Regions from separate parts of the Bacillus sp. LLTC93 genome, predicted to be linked through region 1. Evidence: a T-box and tRNA genes for the amino acid it is inferred to sense, from the RefSeq annotation. Region 1 holds a T-box; the other holds one or more tRNA genes.
The links. The T-box of region 1 lies ahead of glyQ (glycine--tRNA ligase subunit alpha). A T-box ahead of a tRNA ligase gene usually reads a tRNA of that ligase, here a tRNA-Gly.
Positions count from the first base shown of each region.

Region 2: it has a tRNA-Gly gene. The T-box ahead of glyQ (glycine--tRNA ligase subunit alpha) is inferred to sense a tRNA for this amino acid. The anticodon was not compared.

Region 1 is NZ_PVME01000001.1:578,684-585,283, forward strand. It holds gene C6W18_RS03130 (pyruvate, water dikinase regulatory protein) at 21-842, opposite strand; gene ccpN (transcriptional regulator CcpN) at 868-1,506, opposite strand; gene glyS (glycine--tRNA ligase subunit beta) at 1,673-3,718, opposite strand; gene glyQ (glycine--tRNA ligase subunit alpha) at 3,711-4,598, opposite strand; T-box leader at 4,713-4,890, opposite strand; gene recO (DNA repair protein RecO) at 4,930-5,700, opposite strand; gene C6W18_RS03155 (YqzL family protein) at 5,736-5,879, opposite strand; gene era (GTPase Era) at 6,030-6,600, opposite strand, start outside.
Region 2 is NZ_PVME01000003.1:787,896-794,495, forward strand. It holds gene C6W18_RS13570 (YrpD family protein) at 246-953, opposite strand; gene trmL (tRNA (uridine(34)/cytosine(34)/5-carboxymethylaminomethyluridine(34)-2'-O)-methyltransferase TrmL) at 1,125-1,598, opposite strand; gene C6W18_RS13580 (amidase domain-containing protein) at 1,642-2,544, opposite strand; gene queG (tRNA epoxyqueuosine(34) reductase QueG) at 2,606-3,754, opposite strand; gene C6W18_RS13590 (hypothetical protein) at 3,838-4,434, shown strand; tRNA gene C6W18_RS13595 (tRNA-Gly) at 4,534-4,607, opposite strand; gene C6W18_RS13600 (hypothetical protein) at 4,735-5,244, opposite strand; gene C6W18_RS20485 (hypothetical protein) at 5,267-5,392, opposite strand; gene C6W18_RS13605 (hypothetical protein) at 5,473-5,754, opposite strand; gene C6W18_RS13610 (PqqD family protein) at 5,751-6,600, opposite strand, start outside.

The DNA of each region.
Region 1 (6,600 bases):
CCAGGAGGAGCATCCTGAGTTTATTCGGAACCTCTTTTGGTCAGCATTTGATGAATGACATTTGCCGTTTCCTCAACTGCTTTATTCGATACATCGACAACTTGACAGTTAATTCGGTCCACCACTTTTTCAAAATACTCTAGTTCCTCTTTAATCCGCTCGATGTTCGCATAAATTGCTCGATCATTTAAACCTAGAGATTTTAAACGTTCTTTACGAATATGATTGAGTTTGTCTGGACTAATTTTCAGGCCAATGCATTTCTTTGGATCAACTGAAAATAACTCCTCTGGCGGGTCAACTTCAGGAACAATCGGAACGTTCGCTACCTTCAGCCGCTTATGCGCCAAATATTGAGAAAGTGGTGTCTTCGACGTGCGTGATACACCAATGAGCACAATATCAGCCTTTAGAATGCCTCTTGGATCTCTGCCATCATCATACTTTACAGCGAACTCAATGGCTTCTACCTTTTTAAAATAGTCCTCATCTAATTGACGTACACGACCCGGCTCATGTTTCGCTTCATTTCCATATGCGGTCTCCATTTTATCAATAAGTGGACCGATGATGTCATAGTAAACGACTCCGTTTGCTTCTGCCTCTTCTATTAAGAATTGACGCATTTCTGGCACAACAAGAGTAAAGCAGACGATTCCGTTATCTGCTTTCGCCAGTGAAATAACTTCTTTAATCGTACCGATATCCTCAACATATGGGATTCTTCTAATATTTGAATGGTCTGATGAACCGCCATCAAATTGGCTAAGTGCCGCTTTGACCACGAGCTCTGCCGTTTCTCCTACTGAATCTGATACAACAAAAATTACGCGATTACTCATAACATCCCCTCGCAGTCTTCTGTAATTAGATAATTTCATTCTCCGATAAGCTAACAAGTAATTTCGTCATGTTTGTTTTCGTAATTCTGCCGACAACTTCAAAGCCTTTATCCGTATCTTTTATGACAGGAAGTGCGTCTATTTGCTTTTCAATCAAGTGCTTGGCCACATCCATAATGAAATCTTCCTTGCGGCAAACGGTGATGTTCGGCATTCTTGTCATAATAATATGGACAGGTATAGATGGAAGCTCTTGTTTTCCAATACTTGCTCGAAGGAGGTCTTTTCTTGATAACACGCCTGTTAAAATAGAGTGATCGTCCACAACGAATAATGTGCCCACATCCTCTAAAAACATCGTACAAATCGCATCATAAACCGAAACATTCTCATGTATCACCACTGGAATGGATTGAAAATCTTTCACTTGAAGTTTTTTCAGCTTATCTGCCAGAAGCTGCGTGCCTGTTTTTCCTGTAAAAAAGTAGCCGACCCTTGGTCTTGCTTCTAAAAAGCCAGACATTGTTAAAATGGCTAAATCCGGTCTGAGGGTAGCCCTTGTTAAGTTCAGCCGATCGGCGATATGCTCTCCAGTGATCGGGCCATTCTCTTTGACAATCTGTAAAATCTGCTCTTGCCGTTTATTTAACTCGATTGTACTCACCACCTTTAAATAGAGAGAGCGAATCTTTACTTTATGTATATCATTTTCATAACTCATCATATTATAGCGCATCTTTGTCCGAATGAAACAAAAATCCACTCAAAAACCGTGAATTAAATGAGTAAAAAACGATTGCCCTTCTCAAAAGGCAACCGTTCTTAGGTATTTATTTTACTATTAAATTGTTCATATTCGCAAATGATTGAATGACTTTGGCTAGTTTGACCATCTGCGCCAAACGATTTTGCTTCAGTTTTTCATCATCCGCATGAACCATTGTGTGATCGAAATAATGAACAATCGGCGCTTTTAAGGTATCTAACGCCTTAAGTGCTGAGTTGTATTGTCCTGCTGCCACATGTTCCTTAACAGCTTTCTCTACTTGCTGATACGCCTCAAATAGCTTTTGCTCGTGCTCATTTTCAAACAGTGCAGGCTGAATCTCTGTATCTTTCCCTTTTTTACTGATTGAAATGACGCGGCCAAGAGCCTCAGCCGTTTCTTTGAAGCTTTCTTGTTTCACGCTCTCTTCAAGAACAGCTGCTTTTTTCACGACCGCATAAGGCTCAATATTTTCAACATCAAGCACTGCATCGACCACATCATGACGAATATGCTCTGCTTGGAGGACATATTTTAAACGCTGCGTCAAAAATTCAATCAGAGCAGCTTCATGTTCTGTCTCTACTTGAGCAAGTTCTAACAGCTCTTTAAATGTCACGTTCCAATGACGGTCGAGCAGGATTTGAACGATACCGCTCGCTTGTCTTCTGAGTCCATAAGGATCTTGAGAACCCGTTGGAATAACATCAATTGAAAAGAATGAACAAATAGAATCTAGTTTATCTGCTACTGCGACAATCGCACCAATCAGAGTCGAAGGCGCCTTGTCACCGGCAAAACGCGGCATGTAGTGTTCGTTTATGCTCATTGCGACTTCTTCGTGTTCGCCAAGTGCTTTTGCATATTTCTCACCCATGATTCCTTGTAATTCTGGGAATTCATAGACCATTTGAGTCACAAGGTCAAACTTAGAAATACTTGCTGCTCTTGCGACACGTTTTGTTGTTTCGTCATCTGCGCCAACATGCGCTGCTAGGCGGGTCGCAATGTCTGTCACTCTCTTCAGTTTGTCACCAATTGTTCCAAGCTTCTCATGGAATACAACCTTATCAAGCTTTTTAATATTGTCTTCAATGACTAGTTTTTCGTCTTCTTTATAGAAGAAGGCAGCGTCTGATAAACGCGCACGAAGTACTTTTTCGTTTCCTCTTGCGACATTTTCCAGCGCCTCGCTATTTCCGTTTCTGACTGTAATAAAATGAGGCAGCAATTCCCCTTGCTCATTTTTCACAGGGAAATAGCGCTGATGCTCTTTCATTGTCGTGACCAATACTTCTTCTGGCAATGCAAGGAACTCTTCTTCAAAGGAGCCAAACAACACTGTTGGGTATTCAACAAGATCGTTGACTTCTTCTAGAAGCTCAGGATCAACTGGAATAACCCAGCCTTTTTCTGAAGAAAGAGCATTTAGCTGCTCAGTAATCCATTGCTTTCTTTTATCTGAATCTGCAATAACAAATTGATCGTGTAATGTTTGCTCAAAAGAAGCAGGTGAGTCAATGCTGGCTGTCGTACCGAGGAAGCGATGTCCTCTTGTCTCCCGGCCGCTTTTCACGCCTGCAATTTCAACAGGAACGATCTCTTGCCCAAATAAGCAAACAATCCATTTAATCGGACGGATATAGCGTAAATCTTTGCTTCCCCATCTCATGTTCTTTGGAAAGCTTAATGAAGCGGCAATCTCACCTAGCGCTGGGAGAAGGTCTTTGACTTGCTTTCCTTCTTGGAACTTTTGGACATGGACATAATCCACACCTTTGATCTCTTTGAAATAGAGATCATCTGTTGAAGCGCCTTGTCCGCGGGCAAAGCCTTCAGCCGCTTTTGTCCAATTGCCTTCAGCGTCTTGAGCAATCTTTTTAGCTGGGCCTTTTGCTTCTTCTTTGATGTCTTCTTGTTTTTCTGCGACACCTTTGACGAGCACAGCAAGACGTCTTGGTGAATTGAATAAGACAACATCTTCGAATGAAATATTTTGCGTTTCAAACCAAGCTTTTACTTTCTCACCTAGCTGCTTAGTGCTCTCTGGCATGAAACGAGCCGGCATCTCTTCTAAGCCGATTTCGAGTAATACATCTTGTTTATTCATGAGAAGCCGCCTCCTCTTTTAACATAGGGAATCCAAGTTTTTCTCGCTCTTCGTAATACGTTTTAGCCACTTTTCGCGCTAACTGACGTACTCTTCCAATATAGCCAGTTCGCTCAGTGACAGATATAGCGCCCTTTGCGTCAAGCAAGTTAAACGTATGAGAACATTTGAGTACATAATCGTATGCCGGGTGAACAAGTCCTTTGTCCATTTGGCTATGCGCTTCTTTTTCATAGGTTGTAAATAAATCAAACAGCATGTCAGTATTAGATGTTTCAAATGTATAAACAGAGTGCTCATATTCAGCCATTAAGAATAAATCTCTTACAGTAAATCCGTCTGTCCATTCAAGGTCAAAGACATTTTCTTTGTCTTGGATGTAAGAGGCAAGACGTTCAATACCGTATGTGATTTCAACAGAAACTGGCTTACATTCTAAGCCGCCGACTTGCTGGAAATACGTAAATTGCGTAATTTCCATGCCATCAAGCCATACTTCCCAGCCAAGTCCTGCACAGCCAAGAGATGGATTTTCCCAGTTGTCTTCAACAAAACGAATATCATGTTTCAACGGGTCAATGCCAAGTGCCTTCAATGATTCAAGATATAGTTCTTGAATATTATCAGGTGATGGCTTAATGATCACTTGAAATTGATGATGCTGATACAATCTATTTGGGTTTTCTCCATATCTACCATCAGCCGGGCGTCTAGAAGGCTCTACATACGCTACCTTCCACGGCTCTGGTCCGATGCTTCGCAGGAACGTGTATGGACTCATCGTTCCAGCACCTTTTTCTGTGTCATACGCCTGCATTAAGACGCAGCCTTCATTTGACCAATGCTTTTGCAACGTCAAAATCATGTCTTGAATATTCAATGATCGCACCTCCATCTTTTTCTACACCATCCGCTATGTATGGCGGGTGGGGACTAGAACCTCATAAGAGAACACAAAAACTCCCGTCTCTATGCTCACAAGGTTCCTTGCAAACATAGGGACGAGAGTTTTTCCCGCGGTTCCACCCTATTTGCTGGTGTCGTAGCACCCAGCCGCTTTGTTTTACGTTGCTCAAGAATGCCTTTCGTTACGCCTCCATCCTTAGCTTACACCGCCCTAAGGTCGCTTTTATGGATTATACGTAAGTACTTCTTTCTGTCAATGCAACATATTTTATCTTAGATGATCTTACAAAAAGTCATGGGAGATGTCAACTTTTGTTTTCGTCACCCATTAGCTTTTTCATGGATTCCATCTGATTCATGAATTTTTTTGATTTTAAATAAAGACCTGAATACTCGTCATAGTAGTGATCCAGTACTTGGCGAATTTCTTGTTTAGTCTGCGGTTTCACGTCAACCTGACCAAGCCTTGATAAATCAAAATAATGAAACAAACGAAGCAGTCTTGCAGCTGCTGGGGATAAGGGTAGTTTATATGGATCTTTAGAAAAGCAATTTTGGCAAATAAATCCGTTATCTCTAATCGAGAAATGGAACTGCCCTTCTTTTTGACCGCAGTGCACACATTGATCCAGTTCGGGCTTCATCCCCATCACTGATAACATTTTGACCTCTACAATAAATAAAATAATATCAGCATCTGTGCCTTCATTGAGATGACGTAAAGATTGAAGAAGGAGCTCAAACAAATAAGGGTTTGGCCTTTTTTCTTCTGTTCCTTTATCAAGTAATTCAGTCATATATGCGGCATATGCGGTCAGAAATAAATCTTCCCGAATAGCCCGCATGCTTTCAATCATTTCACCTTGCTGGAGCGTTCCAAGTCCTGTTGATGATTGGATGAGGAAGGTTCCGTATAAAAATGGCTGGCTTATGGCTGACAGGCGGCTGTTTGATTTTTTAGCGCCTCTTGCCATCACACCAATTTTCCCATGCTCTCTAGTGAGCAGCGTGACAATTTTGTTTGTTTCGCCATAATCTGTTGTTCTAAGGACGATTCCTTCACTTTTAATGAGCATTTGTCTACACTCCGAGCGTTGGAGGGGGTCAAGAATTATAAGATTGGAAAATCAAATCGTGCTATCTCTTCTTCAAGTCCATCGGGTCTTTCCAGGTTCTCCTTTTCTAACTCTTTGAAAAGCAGATACGTGTCAACGCTTCCTGTTTGTGAAAATACGTTCCATGTAAAATTCAACATAAAAACCCCACCTTTCTTTATTAGAAGCAGCAACGCTACATCCAACATATTAATTTTATCTTGACCAGACGACCTCCATTTCATGATAAACAATTTTTACTAATCGAACCGCACCATTGTCAGATTTCTTGACAACTGATGCAGCGATTTTTAATATTCGTCTTCTCTAAATCCGAAGTCACGCAGGTGAGTGGATTTATTACGCCAGTCCTTCTGAACTTTTACCCAAAGCTCAAGGTATACTTTTGAGCCTAGAAGTGCTTCAATATCTCTGCGCGCTTTTTGTCCTACTTCTTTTAATAAACTGCCTCGTTTACCAATGACGATCCCTTTTTGTGAATCACGTTCAACGACAATCGTCGCCGCAACATGAATCTTGCCATTTTCATCTGGCTTAATAGATTCGATCGCAACTGCAATACTGTGAGGAATCTCTTCTCTCGTTAAATGCAGCACTTTTTCACGAATTAATTCAGAAATAATAAACCGCTCTGGATGATCTGTTACTTGATCTGCCGGATAAAATTGAGGGCCCTGTGGAAGGTAACCTTCAATTTGCTGAAGAAGCGTGTCAATGTTGTTGCCTTCAAGAGCTGAAATTGGCACAATTTCCTTAAACGGATAACGTGTGCGGTATTCATCAATTAAAAGGAACAATTCATCTGGGTGAATTTGGTCAATTTTATTGACGACAAGGAACACCGGTGTAGATGTTTGCTTT
Region 2 (6,600 bases), on a different contig from region 1:
CCTTCATAATAAAGGAAAAACAGGAGAAAAATGATCTTCTTCTCCTGCTTTTCAAGGCGAACTTCACATCATATGAAACAGGCAGCGAGTAGGAACAAAGGGATAAGGGGGAGCATATATGAGAACGGTCATTATGATGGGCGTCATCATTACGTTTTTAGTATCCATTTTCACAGCTGGCTACGAAGGCAAGCCTGGTAAATGAAAAAAAAGGATGTTCCATCAGCGGAACATCCTTTTTTCATTTAGTTCGTTGTTTTCAGCACTTGCATATTCACTGTATTACCCGATACCTGAATCGAAGTAAAGTCTTGCGTATCTATCACCGGTGTGACTGCTCGATTATCTAATGTGATATCAGTAAAACGAGTAGAGAAGTTTGCCCGAATATCTTTCCGATAAATATCGTCAGTCACTGCAACCGTCGAAAGTAATTTCCATTTGGTCACAGAGCCAATATTTGAGTTTTGAATTTCTGTGATAATGCGTCCTGTATAACCAACATTGTTTGTCCCCCAGAAAGTCGCTCTTGTATGTCCATTCAAATTTTTATAAATGGTCATTTGAACAGTACTTCCAGGCTTAAATCCTTTTGTATACGTAAAATCACTCTGTCCTTCGATATATGTTTCTTGATTATTTGTCCCTACCTTCATCGTAGGTTTCCATACATTATAGGTTGGACTGTATTGAAGACCAATATCCGCTTCTTTTGATCCTGTGAATCCAGAATAAATATAAGCTGTCCCATTAGACACACTCATCGTGGAAGGAAGTTGAATTTTTGTGACCAATATAGATCCATTACTATTGATATAAGTACGCCCGCCAATTCCTTTAGATAATTGCGCTGCTTCTATTTCCTGCGTCTGAGAGAGACCTGGAATACTGACTGGAATGGCCCCCATTAAAATAGCTGAGCTAATGGCACTAGTGATCAGTAGTTTTTTCATCTCATTATTCCTCCTAATGGATTCATCATTTTTGAAAACGTGATCACAATCTATCATACTACCTATTTTTTAACATGTCAAAAAAAGTATAAATAAGTCATATTTTTCATCTCCCTGCTTCTAATCTCACATAAAAAAGCCGAGATCGGTTTCTCGGCTTTCATCATGATCTTATATGAGATCTCGATATTGCTGCTGGCGAAGTGCCTCATAAACAAGGATTGCTGCTGTATTTGATAGATTAAGCGAACGAACATGCTCTGTCATCGGTAAACGAAGACAGCGGTCCATATTTCGTTCAATTAGATCTTTCGGCAATCCACTTGTCTCTCTGCCAAAGACGAAGAAATAGTCTTCATCTAACTGAGAGTAATCAAACGTTGTATGCGGTTTTTGGCCAAACTTTGTGATATAGAAGAATTGTCCCTTCGGATGCGCCTCAAACAATTCATCGAGCGAATCATGATAGACGACATTGGCATACTTCCAATAATCGAGTCCAGCACGCTTCAGCATTTTGTCATCTGTCGAAAAACCAAGTGGACGAATCAGATGAAGTGTTGTATTTGTTGCTGCACATGTACGCGCAATATTTCCAGTATTAGCTGGAATCTCTGGTTGATATAAAACGACATGAAGTCCCAAAAAAGTTCACCTCTAATTTTCTTTTCCGCTCAACATTATACCATTAACTATCCTTTGCGGCATCGTCCAAAATGTGAAAAAACGTATAACGAATAGCTGGTGTATAGGCGGTCGAATCCTCATATGACCAATACCGCATGCGGCTGTCATACGTCTGTGCATTCACAAGAGGCATCCCGCCTTTATCATGGTCAACGACAATGGTTGTATGATTATACCTTCCATCACCCTCAAAATCGTAGCAAATGATATCACCAATTTGAAGCTCCTTCGCTTCTTTTAGCTTCTTTGCCCTTAAGCCCGCTTTAGAATTCGCTAAATAATTTTTCATCGAATGAGCCACCGTCCAGCTGTAGCTCCACGTATGTGGACGCACCCACCAGCCAGACCCGCGATTCGGATACCCTCTCGTTGGCGCATTCCCTGCTTTCAAGCATTGTGAAATAAAATTTGTACAGTTATCTTCAAAATTCTTGTAGGCTGGATTCCGTTTATTCCAGTACGTCTCCGCATATTGCACGGCTGCCCGCCGATCATAGTGAAAGGCTCTCCCGAATTGTTCCTCGTTCTGGAAGCGCTCATCCTCCTGCTCTTCCTTTTGCCGTTCCTCCTGCATCATGTGATCTTTGACAAGCATATCGTTATAAAGAAACGCTTCTCTTTTTTCAACCTGTTCCTCCAAATAAAAAGAATCGTCTACATCCTTACAAACATAAGTGAGATGAGCAAGATATTGCACATGCTGAGCTCCATCGTCCTGAATCGTTGAATCTAGAAGCTTTGCTTTTGCCTTTGCCTTCACAATCTCAACCTGTCTTCTAGCAAAAAGCTCCTTTTTTCGTTCTACTGCTTCCACATCAGACATGAGCTGCGGCTGTTTAATCGCACTGTCATTTAATAAATACGCCAGCCTGTCTTCTAACGTTTGCGCTAATAATTGTTTCACACAGACACCACCAAACTTTTTTTAAAATCTCTGTTTGGTACATTCTATGTTCATAGGGATGTTATTTAGTATTTAAAGGTGTCTGTAACAACTCAATCCCTTTGATGATCTCTTGTTTCGCTTCTTCATCACTTTCCCGCTCAAGGGCTTTTTCCAGCTCTGAAAGCTGCTGCTTGTCGCCAATTTTGCCAATGGCCCAAGCGGCCGTGCCTCGAATGACCGGCCTTGGATCCTTGTGCATCAATTCAATCAAAACTGGTAAGGCAGATGTGTCTTTAAAGTGAGCGAGTGCCAAAATTGCATTCCGCTGAATGGGCTTTTTCCCCCGCCATGATCCTGATACATGACCGTATTTTTCCTTAAACTCTCGATTGCTGATCGTAAGGAGCGGCTTTAAAAGTGGCTTTGCAATTTCAGGGTCCGGCTCCATTTCAGGATGCAGATGAAAGTCTTTCCCTTTATTGATCGGGCAGACGATTTGGCACGTATCACATCCATACAATCGGTTCCCTATTTTCGAACGAAATTCGTCAGGTAAAAACCCTTTTGTCTGAGTTAAAAACGAAATGCACCTTTGAGAATTCAGCTGTCCTGGATTCACAAGTGCACCTGTCGGACACGAATCCACACATTTATTGCACGTCCCGCACTGATCTTCAATTTTCTCATCCGGTTCAAATGGGACATTTGTGATCATTTCAGCTAAATACACATAAGAGCCGAACTCTGGTGTGATAATCATACAATTCTTTGCACTAAAACCAATACCAGCGCGTTCTGCTACAGCACGATCAGACAGTTCCCCTGTATCCACCATTGATTTTGTTCGTATATCGACATGTTTGCTTCGCAAAAATTCCTCGAGCATATCGAGCTTTTTTTTCAAAACAACATGATAATCCGTTCCCCATGAAGCCCTGCAGAAGATTCCCCTTCTCGCATCCTTTGTGCTTCGAGGAGCATCTTTCATTTTGGAAGGATACGCGAGCGCTATCGCAACAATTGATTTGGCCTTTGGAAGCAGCAAAGAAGGGTTTGTTCGTTTTTCAATATCAGGCTCTTCAAAGCCGGACAAATACCCTAACGATTCATGTAAGATCAGTCGGTCCTTTAATGAATCAAATGTATCAGCACTTGCAAATCGAATTTTATCGACACCAATTTCTTTCGCATATTGAATTAACTCTTCTTTTAATTCTCCAACATGAATCACCTTGCAAACCTCCTTCCTTTGTTTCTTCTGTTGTTTTCAGTATAATACGAGTGTATCATGACCGATTGGAGTGAGTCACTGTGAAGATACATATGGAAATTTATCATCCTCAAAACCCGTCTATCCATGTTGGACAGATTGAATATTCACATATTGAAGTCGGTAAATCACCTCAAATGTTAAAAGGTCGATTACGCCTGTTTCAAGAGTCTTTGTTTTTTGAATACGAAGATAAAGCCTTAGAAGAAGTACAAGCAATCAAAGTATGGACTGATCTTTTAGAAGACGTCCCTTTCCTTCCACTTCTTTCTGATATTCAAAAGGAACAATTTATTGACTCGACCAATTCCGTACAGGATTTGTCGATATTTTTCTCATTAAAATATTTCTTGCCCATCCTGACATTAGATGCCGATCGCCTAAAAGAACCACTTTCACTGGCAAAAAATGATGCTGGTCACATTGAATGGCAGGACGACGCAGGACTTAAGGGATTATTTTCTCAAGCAAGTAAAGCACAAATTTCTCAAGACACAAAAAACATTCTTCAAATCATCCTTTTCCCGCCATCTATTTCCCGGGAAAAGAGTGAAGCTCTTATACAATCCTTGACGAAGATGTTTATACAAATACATGGTGGAGAAAGCAAATATGAACTCATTGAAAAAGCACTGTAGCCTGACAGTGCTTTTTCACATTATACTGACATAATAAAAAACGCAACACTTCGTTTATCTAAGAAACGAAATACTGCGTTATTAACAAAAATTATGTATTGGAGCGGGTGATGAGAATCGAACTCACGACATCAGCTTGGAAGGCTGAGGTTTTACCACTAAACTACACCCGCATCAATCTTTTAAAGGCAACATCATTGCGTTGACTTTTATAATGTTACAACTTTCTTAACAATTCGTCAAGAGAATATGAAGATTTTTCGTCAAAAAACTTCATATTCTCCATATATATTACGATAGTTATTTGTCTAACTGGACAAAAAATAAGTACGCATGTGACATATTCTTCAACGCTTTCTCGGGGTTCTTCTCGATTGCTCCAAGCATAGGTGAAATCCCATCTTTCCCCATTGCAGCTGTATACGCAATTAGTGCTTTTTCTCCTGAAGCCACTTTGACAGATTCAGATTGTGCGGAAAAAACATAATCACCTACTTTGAATGGAAAGCTTGAAGTTGCTTTTGTCATCCCATCATTCTTCTTGTCTGACCAAATACTAAATTGTGATTCGTATATATCTTTCTGATGATTCAGTTGAAAGAGCATGTTCATCGTTTGATCGGTTCCATCCTGATGTAAGGTAAAGGTGGCAGAAGATGCTTCCTCATCAACTAATCGACCATTTTTATAATGACTCCCGATAAAAGTAATACTCTTATTCTTCTTCGTTAATCCCTTTAGGGTAAGAGCCACCATTTCATTAGTAGTTGTTGCATCTAGTAAGCTTTCTTCTTTCTTTGTCAGCTTCATTTTTTCGATTGTTACTTGATTCTTAGATACGGGTTCTGTTTCTTTTTTTAGATACCGTCTTCTCTGTCGTCGTTGTTTCTGCAGCCTTCTCGCCGCATCCCGCTAACAGAAAAACAGCAAATAAAAGAATACTCCATTTTTTAATCATTGATATCCCCTTTGATGTTTTTTATTCTTTATTATACTAAAATTTGGTTGATTATACAAAAAAAGATTAGGAGAATTCTCCTAATCTTTCGCTTTTTTCTGTTTCATTGCCGACAGCAATGCCACAATGAGAAAACTCGCCGCAAAAATCACAATCATATAAATAAAAAAGTTTGGCTTGATCTGAAAAGTAAACGCTGACGAACCTTCCATCTCAAAAGCGAGACTGTTAAATAATAATGCATCATTCGTTTTTGATTGAAATAAATGATAGAATAGTACACCAATTGTCAGCATCGGAAAGCCTAAGAATCCTAGAAAACCACCAACAATAGCACCTTGTTTCATTGCCTGAACGTTCATGATCGTTGTCCTCCCATTCCACCAAGCAATAACTGCTTCATAATGGACTTACCATCCCCCATAAACGGAAGAAGGTAGAGTAATTGAATAAAATACGTGATTGAAAAAATGAAGAAACCTGTCGAAATCGGGTTCTCTTTCAGAAATAACACGGTCACAATGATGCCTGCTGCCCCAATCACACCTGGTGCGAGTGGTCCAAGCAGCGTAATCCATACCTGCTTTTTCTGAAATGGATCTAATACAGGTCTCACAAACTTCACAGACATCATATCGCTCGCAAAAAACCCTTGAGGACCATCCCGTCCCGCAAACTTCCGATGTGCATATCCATGTGCTGCCTCATGCAAGGCGGTCCCGGTAATTAATCCGAAATAAATAATGGAAAAATAAATCGCAATGGCTGCAATCGATGGATCAGGAATGAATAAAAAGGCGATTCCTGCCATGACCATGAAAAGCACCCAGAAAAAGATGATTTTACGCGTCACCATGAGCAAGGCCGTCCCCAATATTTGAAGGAATGAGTGTCCTGTACAATCAAACCGTTCCTTCATCTTTACTTGATACTGCTTAAAAAATTGACAGCAGGCTGTGACAATCGGATATGGTGATTGATAATGAATAGACAGCAAATGATGCTGATTCAACCCCATCATCAGTTGATAAAAATCACGAGCAATCACAGACTCATCGACCTGAAACAAATCGGCGAGCTCTGCCGTAATACTCGCTTCTGTCCTCTTGCCGTCAACTTTCGTTAACATATGATATGCACTTTCATTAATCGGGAGAGTGCTTCCATACTGCGTATCAGTCAGATGCCTCTTTTGTAAGGTCACATAC